4 regions of the Brevibacillus sp. HB1.1 genome follow, and region 4 is predicted to be linked to each of the others. Evidence: predicted binding sites of a transcription regulator. Region 4 holds the regulator's gene; each other region holds the start of a gene.
The links. The regulator LexA, encoded in region 4, represses DNA repair genes until DNA is damaged. The targets are predictions, from matches to a motif close to CGAACATATGTTCG.

Region 1 (2,207 bases), 340 kb from region 4:
CCGACGGACACAACTCGCCCGATGTAACCCAGTCTCCTGCTGCGACGACAGACCTCCACCACCAATTCCAGCAGTATAACCTCGATATCTTCAATCTTCCGATAAAGGCTGCTTCTGAGCGCCTTGCCGTGACTAACCGATTTTAATTTATTACGAATACTTGCCACGACAGGGCTAGGGTCTATTCCACGTGCTGTCTGCCAATAATATTCCGCCTGTATATCACTTTGCTTGCCCATCTCTTTTCGCATACGCTTTTTAAAATCACCCAGTTCCAGACGCGCAATGTCGCCAATCGTGTAAAGACCCATACGTGTAAAATGACGAGCCATTCGAGAGGCAACCATAAACATTTGATGTACCGGTAACGGCCATAATACAGATTCTAAATTGTCGAAACCAAGTTTAAAGATACCTTCGGGCATTTTTTTAGCAAAATTATCAGTAGCCATTTTCGCCAACACTTTCGTTGGTCCAATTCCGCACCGCGTCCAAACACCTGTTGATAACAGAACGTGTGTCTGGATCTGGTGAGCAATCTCTTCCGGAGCCCCGAAATAACTGATAGAACCTGTAACATCAAGAAACTGTTCATCGATGGAATAAGGTTCGACCTGGTCCGTAAATGACTCGAAGATCTCGGTAAGAAGCAAGGATACGGTGATATATGTTTGCATTCGGGGGCGTATTACGACCAAATCGGAACATTTCGCAAGCGCCTCGCCGACTCTTTCGGCCGTTGTTACACCGCGTGATTTGGCGACGGGGCAAGCAGCCAGAATGATACCAGATCTTCTAGAGGGATCAGCTACAGCGACTGGCTTATCTTTCAAGTCTGGCCGGGCCGCTTTTTCAATCGAAGCATAGAATGATTGTCCGTCAACTAACATAATGGTTCGCTCTTGAGGCACGGCATTTCACTCCTGTAAAGTTGGTGATTCGTAGATGTACTACAAAGTCCATACACGCTATGGATGCGAACGTATATTCTTATTATATACCGAATGTATGTTCGTAATGCAATGAGAATAATTGGAATGCAAAAAATGCCCCCAGGTCATCCATATTGACCAAGTAGCGCAACGCCTTAAGCTTCGGGCAGGCTCTGAGGTCCACTGGGTTCCTTTTGCCCGACTGCTGCATGTGAAGCTGGCAACGAATTTCTGAATAAAGGAAAAGTAGGTACATGATGGGGAGTGCACAAGAATAACACCGTAAATAGACAAAAATAGGTCTCTTTTTCAAAAGCAAGCTGCAAAAAACAGCGTGCCGCGATGAAACGGTGTGTGCGAAGAAGATGCGAGATTCCTGAAACGAAAAGCGGTCAAAAACAACCGTTTTTCGTGTTTTTTTGGCTTACACGGATTTTGCCAGAAGAGAGGTTTCCCTGTATTGTTAGATTATCTTTTGAAGCATATATTTGACGGATAGAACAAAGGAGATTTAACATGCTAGCACAAGAAATGGGTGTCATATTCACCAAGCACGCCGATCAAATTACTTCCAAACGTTGGGGAGAATTCATGCAACAATTGGAGGAAAAAGGCCTGTACGTGCTCATTGAGACAGACACGATCGGAAGAGTGATGAGTCCATTGGGCGGCTTGATGCCCATGCCGTGTAAAAGTGAGACGCTCCATATTGTGACAGCTGATGAGCTGGAGCAGCGCGGCTTGCCGCTCGGTCACCACATCGTAACGAAAGCGAAAGAAAAAGTAGTCCAACCATAATCGAAAAACCAACGCAACCTTTCCGTGGGAGCTAGCCTCCAAGTGGGAAAGGTTTTTTTGTGTAAAAAACGTCCCCTCTCATCGGGGGATCGAAACATCTCGACGTTTTTCATAAAGCTGGATGCGACCGCTTGCGGTCAAACAAAACGGTTATGACCGTATTGTTGTTCCTAAATAAAAGAATGCTCCGGCTAGGGGTAAGATCTATCCGGCAATCGGCGGTAGAGGGCAGAAGGTCACATTATGATAAGGGATAGGACAAAAGAAGCAAGCAGGAGAGAGGAGAACAGGAATGACGACAATGGAGAGCAAAGAGGGAATGCAGCCCAAAAAAGGTGTGCGTCGCTTGCTGGAGATTGCGGATGAGAAGCGCGGCTTGCTCGTTGTCTCGGCGATATTGTCCTCCTTGAGCGCAATATGCATGCTGGTGCCTTATGCATCGGTCTACTTTATTTTACGCGAACTGTTAACGCATGC
Region 2 (2,207 bases), 200 kb from region 4:
TGAGTACCCCTTCGATTTCAAAACCAAATCGTTTGTACAGCTCAATGGCTTTCTCATTCGTTTCCATCACATTCAACGTCATTTTGGTAATGTGGTTGGCGTCTGCCCAGGCAACTGATTCTTGCAAGAGATTCTTCCCAATGCCATAACCCCAGAACTCTTGTAAGACGCATACACCAAACTCTACTTTGTGTGCAAATCTGTTTAAGTAAACACCTGCACATCTGGAAAACCCGACAATCCGATCCTGTACAACCGCAACTAAAAACAAGTTTCTTGGACTTTCTGCATCCGTATTGATGATGTGTTCGAATCCTTGCACATCGATGAAAGCCTCTCCTCTTTCTCTGTCCAAATTTTCAGTCTCTCTATCGATTTGCAGTCGCAATTCCGACAACTGTTTTGCATCTGTTTCTATTGCAGAGCGAATCGTGTAGGATAACCCGTTCACAGAAAGTAGTTGTTGGCTGATTATCATCATTTATCTCCTATTGGTAAAATTTCGGTCTTTTATTCTATCATAGGTAGCAATCTTTGTGAATCTTCTCTCTTCATACTAGAAAGAGGAAATTACATTGTTTACATAACATTTATTATGTTCATTTATACGCCTGACTGTGGATATGCTACAATAAGGGAAAGGAGCGTGCTCGCATGAATTTTTCCAAATCATTTTATTATACGGTCGACCATTCCAAGGTAGAGGAATATAAAAAGATGCTTGATCTAATGAAAGTCCCCTACATCGTGGAAGCACCGATCGTCTTGCTAAATCAAGGAGCGAATGAATACTCCTTCGTTTTTCCTAACATGTCAGGTCGTCTTTATGGAATGGTGAGCAAGTTATTTCAAGCCGATGGGAAGCCATATCCGAAGAATGAAACATAGGCAAAAAAAAGGACCCCATGATTGGGTCAAATAGGAAGTGGAGAGAATGCATGCTATGTAATATATTCTAACATGAAAAGAACGAATGTCAACCAAACTTTCGAATTTTCTGTGTTTTTGTGTTAGGTTTCATTACATATAGACTTGGATTTTTGTGCAGAAAAGAAAGAAACCCTGCATGAGTTGAATTTCATGTAAGGTTTCCACTCGCACAGCTATGCATGGACATTGATAATTTTCTCCATCTCGATCCATTGACTAATCGTTTGGTTTGCTAATTGAACACGCCTTGCCTTCGGGTCTACCCATTTGACCACACCCCACATGCTGCACGTATTCCCCCGCTCCCCCTCAAAGGACACACACCAGCTCACATTCAATGGATAATTTTCTCTTCCCGAATCTCGTAGCATGTACATAAATGCCTCTCTTTCTTTGTCCGTTACTTCAAGATCGCCGTTAGCCACGCGTTTCCACCCGCCTCATCCTGTGTGAGAAATTGTATTTCCATTATAGTGATTACGAACACAAGTTCGCAACCTTTTTTTCAATTCCTCATGAACGGGGAGAGAAAACGGTAGGTACTTGCCTTATGAGAGGTTCCTCTCGAAAAGTCTTCCCATTTGTTCTGCCGAGTCTTGAGGACCATAAGAAAAAAGCCGTTTTCCAAAAATTAATTGGAAAACGGCTCTTACTTTTAACTTGATAATTCCTGTGTTTGATGCTGCGGTCTTTTCTCGACCAGCTCCAAAAATTTTCCGAAGGTAGAAGCGAGTATTTGCTGAAAAAGCATACCGAGAACAACGGGAAGTGCAACAGGCGCAGGAAAGTACGTGATCGCCATAACTGCCCCAGCACTAATGTTTCGCATTCCACTGTTGAAGGTTAACGTGACGATCACATCCCGCTCCCATCCGAACAGCCTTGCGATCCCCCACCCCATCAAATAACCCAAAATAGCTACAAACAACACAAGGACCGCCATCCCCACCAGTTTTGCGTCCATCATATGAAAGTAAGACGAGACCATCGAGCTGTTGATCGCGACGACAACACCCATTCCCATCTTAGAAAATGGCGCTAATTTTGGTGCCAGCGTTTTTTTGACGTTCCCTTTTGATAAATGGTTGAGCAGCATACCGACAAGCGATGGCAACACGATCATATAAAATAAACCCTTCATCAATTCAGCCAAATCCATCTCAACTGTTGCCCCTAAAAACAAGGACATTCCCAACGGAACAATCAATGGGGAGAGCATCGTATCCAACAAAATAATGGATAGCGTTAGTGCGATGTTCCCGAAATAAATCGATGAC
Region 3 (2,207 bases), 140 kb from region 4:
GACAGTGAGGATGTCGAGCTGGGTATCATTTTCTGCCGCACTAAGCGCGGCGTAGATGAGTTGTCTGAAGTGCTGCAATCCCGCGGATACCTTGCGGACGGATTGCATGGTGACTTGTCACAGGCACAACGTGACAAGGTCATGAATGCGTTCCGTGAGGGCTCGATTGAATTCTTGATCGCGACTGACGTAGCAGCACGCGGTATCGACGTAGGAAACGTCTCTCACGTAATCAACTACGATATTCCACAAGACTCTGAGAGCTACGTACACCGTATTGGCCGTACTGGTCGCGCAGGTCGCAAAGGAATTGCGATGACGCTGGTTACGCCGCGTGAAGTAAGACAAATGATGTTTATCCAAAAGCAGACAAAAGCACAAGTGCTCTCTCGCAATGTTCCTTCCCTGGAGGAAGTGGCTGAGCGCAAACAAGAGCAATTGCGTGAACAATTGACTAGCCTTTTGGAAAGCGATGCAATCGCGGATATGTATCAAAAAGTAGCGGATGCTCTCGTAGGTCAATACCCGGCTGAAAAAGTAGCAGCTGCTGCATTACACCTGGCATTCCATACCGAAGCGGGACAAGGGCAGGAAGTAGAAGCGTACAACTTTGGTGAGACAGGCGCAGCAAAAGGCATGGTTCGCTTCTTCCTGAACGTAGGCCGCAATGCGAACATGAAGCCACAGGATCTGGTACGCGAGATCTCTGAATCTGTGGGTATCCCAGGAAAATCAGTAGGTCGCATCGACATTTTCGAGAACTTCACATTTGTTGAGGTTCCAGAAGAGGTAGCTGCTTTCGTATATGAGTCACTGCGTCAAACACGTATCAACGGAAAACGAATCAATCTGGAGCCTGCAAAGCCTCGCGGAGCGAAGCGTTCCTAATTAGAGAGTATTACACAAAGCAGTCATTTCTCTGGGAACAACCAGGAAATGGCTGCTTTTTTACGATGCGAATATTTGTTCGTAAAAAATACTTGGCAAACACTTCTGTCTCGAGGTATGATGAAGACAAGCAAAAGAGATGCGAAAATTGAAAGGGTGTGTACCATTTGTCAGATCGTCGCGCAGCTTTGGAGAGTGCATTGCGTCAAATAGAAAAGCAATTCGGAAAAGGTTCCATTATGAAGTTGGGGGAAGTATCCAACATCCAGATTTCTACGGCTTCTAGCGGTGCACTTGCTCTAGATATTGCACTTGGTGTGGGTGGGTTCCCACGCGGACGGATTGTTGAGATTTACGGACCAGAGTCTTCTGGTAAAACAACAGTAGCGCTTCATGCCATCGCAGAAGTTCAAAGACAGGGTGGACAAGCTGCGTTTATCGATGCTGAGCATGCCTTGGATCCGGTTTACGCTGCGAAGCTGGGTGTGAACATCGATGAATTGCTGTTGTCCCAACCAGACACTGGTGAGCAAGCATTGGAGATCGCGGAAGCACTGGTGCGCTCTGGTGCGGTAGACATTATCGTAGTCGACTCCGTTGCGGCACTCGTACCAAAAGCAGAGATCGAAGGCGAGATGGGAGATTCCCACGTAGGTTTGCAAGCACGCTTGATGTCCCAAGCACTCCGCAAGCTGTCCGGCGCCATCAACAAGTCCAAAACGATTGCAATCTTCATCAACCAGCTTCGTGAAAAAGTGGGAGTTATGTTCGGTAACCCAGAAACAACTCCGGGTGGACGCGCTTTGAAGTTCTACGCGAGTGTTCGCTTGGACGTTCGTAAAGCGGAATCTATCAAAGTTGGCAACGACATTTTGGGAAGCAAGACGAAGATCAAAGTCGTCAAAAATAAAGTAGCACCACCATTCAAGGTTGCTGAAGTGGATATCATGTACGGCGAAGGTATTTCCAGAGAAGGTAGCATTCTCGACATCGGTTCCGAGATCGATGTGGTTCAAAAGAGTGGTGCATGGTACTCCTTCAATGAGGAGCGTCTCGGCCAAGGTAGAGAGAATTCGAAAGTCTTCCTGAAAGAAAATCCGCACATTGCATCACAGATTGAAACAAAGGTGCGCGAATACTTCAGCCTAAACCCTGGTTCTGTTCCAGAAGGTGAAGCAGTAAATGACCCAGAGCAAGATGAAGAGCCTACATTTGATCTGGAGTAATGAAGAGTAGAAGAGCAGCCTGTCGATGAGACAGGCTGTTATTTTAGCTTTGCGAAGGAGTGAATCATCATGAAGAGCGGCCTGATCACTGCC
Region 4 (2,207 bases):
GCGTTTAATTTCTGCGTCAGATACCACTGCTGGTTCCTCCCACTCTGTAGTAGTGCCGCTTCATTATACCACATTCGAATGATCCCGCAAGACAGCCGAACACTTACGGAGTATCAGGAAGGATGAGAGTCTGACCTGGGTAAATCCTGTTGCTCTCTAAACCGTTCGCATCCTTAATTTCTATTATATAGTCCCGAACATCCATCTGATCTGTATTGTATTGAACAGCTAACGACCATAGGCTATCTCCAGATTGTACGGTTACTTCTATGCCTTGTGGCTCCTCCATTGGCGAAGAAGCAAACACTAGTTCGGTTAACAGGTAAAAAAAGAGAGTAAATGTAATAAGAAACAAGAGAGCTTGTCCTCTCGTGATACCAAAACGAACACGACGTTCTTCTTTTTTCTCGAAACGATTACGTACTGTCAATGAATTCATAATAATGGCCTCCTCACAAACATACGTTCTGATCACTTGTAGCCTCATAATAAATGAGAACATATGTTCATGTCAACAAATAATCGAACTTATGTTTGTCGAACGCAAGCTCCCATGGTATAATATAGGAAAATATGTTCGAGAAATCAGGGGTGTCTTTCTATGTCAAAATTATCGAGTAGACAACAAGCCATCATCGAGTTCATACGAAAGGAAGTTCGTGATAAAGGATATCCGCCATCTGTACGTGAAATTGGGGAGGCTGTTGGACTAGCTTCCAGCTCAACAGTACATGGGCATTTGGCACGCTTAGAGAAAAAAGGCCTCATTCGTCGAGATCCTACCAAACCTCGTGCCATCGAATTGCTATCAGATGAAGATCGTTTTCAAGACAATTTCGAAGACTCTGTCGTCCGTGTGCCAGTAATCGGAAAAGTAACCGCTGGACAACCGATTACTGCCATTGAGGATGTAGAAGAGTACTTCCCGCTTCCAGACAATATCGTGACTTCTGACAAGGTCTATATGCTGCGCGTCTCCGGGAACAGTATGATTGATGCCGGAATTCTCGACGGAGACTACGTCATTGTTCGCCAACAGCACGTAGCCAACAATGGTGATATTGTCGTAGCCATGACAGAAGAAGACGAAGCGACCGTTAAAAGATTTTTCAAAGAAAAGAATCACTTCCGTCTCCAACCGGAAAATGCCACGATGGAACCGATCATCCTGGAGCATGTCACTATTCTCGGTAAAGTCATCGGTGTTTATCGACTCATTCACTAGTTCCCACGTAAAAAAGGACAGCCGAGGCTGTCCTTTTTGTTTTCTGTCTATTATCTGGCGATAAAAAACCAGATGATCATCGTAACTTGCAAGATGACTTTTACGACTGCACTACCTAAAAATCCGATCAGTGAGCCTACGCCCGCTTTCACTGCTCTCTCCATCGACTGCTTCTGCACCATCAACTCTACGAGAACGACGAATACGAACGGTAAGATCAGCATACCAAACGGTGGGAAAACGAAAATCCCGAGGATAATACCGACCGCAGCAGCAATGGACGACCATTTGGACCCTCCATACCTTTTCACGAAGTACATATTCGTCAGCAAGTCAGCACCGTAAAGCAGAATGCTTAGAACGACCATTCCCCACCAAAAGGATGCCGGCAATCCCGCTCCCGGATCTGCAATGAAAAAGTGATAGAGCAAAAAGCCCGCCCACAGTAATATCGTATCAGGTAAAACGGGTAAGAAAATTCCTGCGATGCTTAGCAAGAACAATAACACAACCACTACCCACAAAAATATTTCCATCTACTACACTCCCTTCATTTAGGTATACGAGTGATTATCGATTTCGTTGCGTACTTATTCACTTTTGTCTAAACTTTTTTAAAAGAAAGCAGACATGGAGGTAGTCTCATGAGAAATTGGCATGATCTCTCCTACTTGGGCAGAGGGACGATTCGCCAAAAAGCAGCGTGGGAAGCGATTCAACAGACGCACATCATGGAAGTACTATCCGATTACCATCCAGTGCTTGCCGGAACCATCCCATTGGACATTGATGTTGTGCAAAGCGATCTGGATATTATTTGCGAGAGTCATGATCTGGAGCAGTTTGAGCAGGCTGTTCGTACAGCATTTGGCTGTTTGCCCGGATTTGAAGTGACACACTCAGATGTGAATAGTACGCCCACGTGCGTTATCTCGTTTTTCACAGCTGGCTTTTGGTTTGAATTGTTTGCTCAACCGGTAGC

Region 1: a site for LexA is predicted at 1,002-1,015, ahead of HPY27_RS02990 (DNA polymerase IV). Genes of this name have one in related genera too.
Region 2: a site for LexA is predicted at 1,411-1,424, ahead of HPY27_RS00370 (YolD-like family protein). Genes of this name have one in related genera too.
Region 3: a site for LexA is predicted at 957-970, ahead of recA (recombinase RecA). Genes of this name have one in related genera too.

The regions. Positions count from the first base shown of each region.
Region 1 is NZ_JABMIV010000001.1:617,709-619,915, reverse strand. It holds gene HPY27_RS02990 (DNA polymerase IV) at 1-911, opposite strand, end outside; gene HPY27_RS02985 (hypothetical protein) at 1,449-1,730, shown strand; gene HPY27_RS02980 (ABC transporter ATP-binding protein) at 2,050-2,207, shown strand, end outside.
Region 2 is NZ_JABMIV010000001.1:74,454-76,660, forward strand. It holds gene HPY27_RS00360 (GNAT family N-acetyltransferase) at 1-478, opposite strand, end outside; gene HPY27_RS00365 (hypothetical protein) at 655-888, shown strand; gene HPY27_RS00370 (YolD-like family protein) at 1,104-1,355, opposite strand; gene HPY27_RS00375 (bile acid:sodium symporter family protein) at 1,586-2,207, opposite strand, start outside.
Region 3 is NZ_JABMIV010000001.1:417,091-419,297, reverse strand. It holds gene HPY27_RS01970 (DEAD/DEAH box helicase) at 1-888, shown strand, start outside; gene recA (recombinase RecA) at 1,056-2,114, shown strand; gene HPY27_RS01960 (RecX family transcriptional regulator) at 2,184-2,207, shown strand, end outside.
Region 4 is NZ_JABMIV010000001.1:277,670-279,876, forward strand. It holds gene HPY27_RS01170 (DUF896 domain-containing protein) at 1-27, opposite strand, end outside; gene yneA (cell division suppressor protein YneA) at 104-439, opposite strand; gene lexA (transcriptional repressor LexA) at 602-1,225, shown strand; gene HPY27_RS01185 (DUF456 domain-containing protein) at 1,276-1,761, opposite strand; gene HPY27_RS01190 (DUF4269 domain-containing protein) at 1,870-2,207, shown strand, end outside.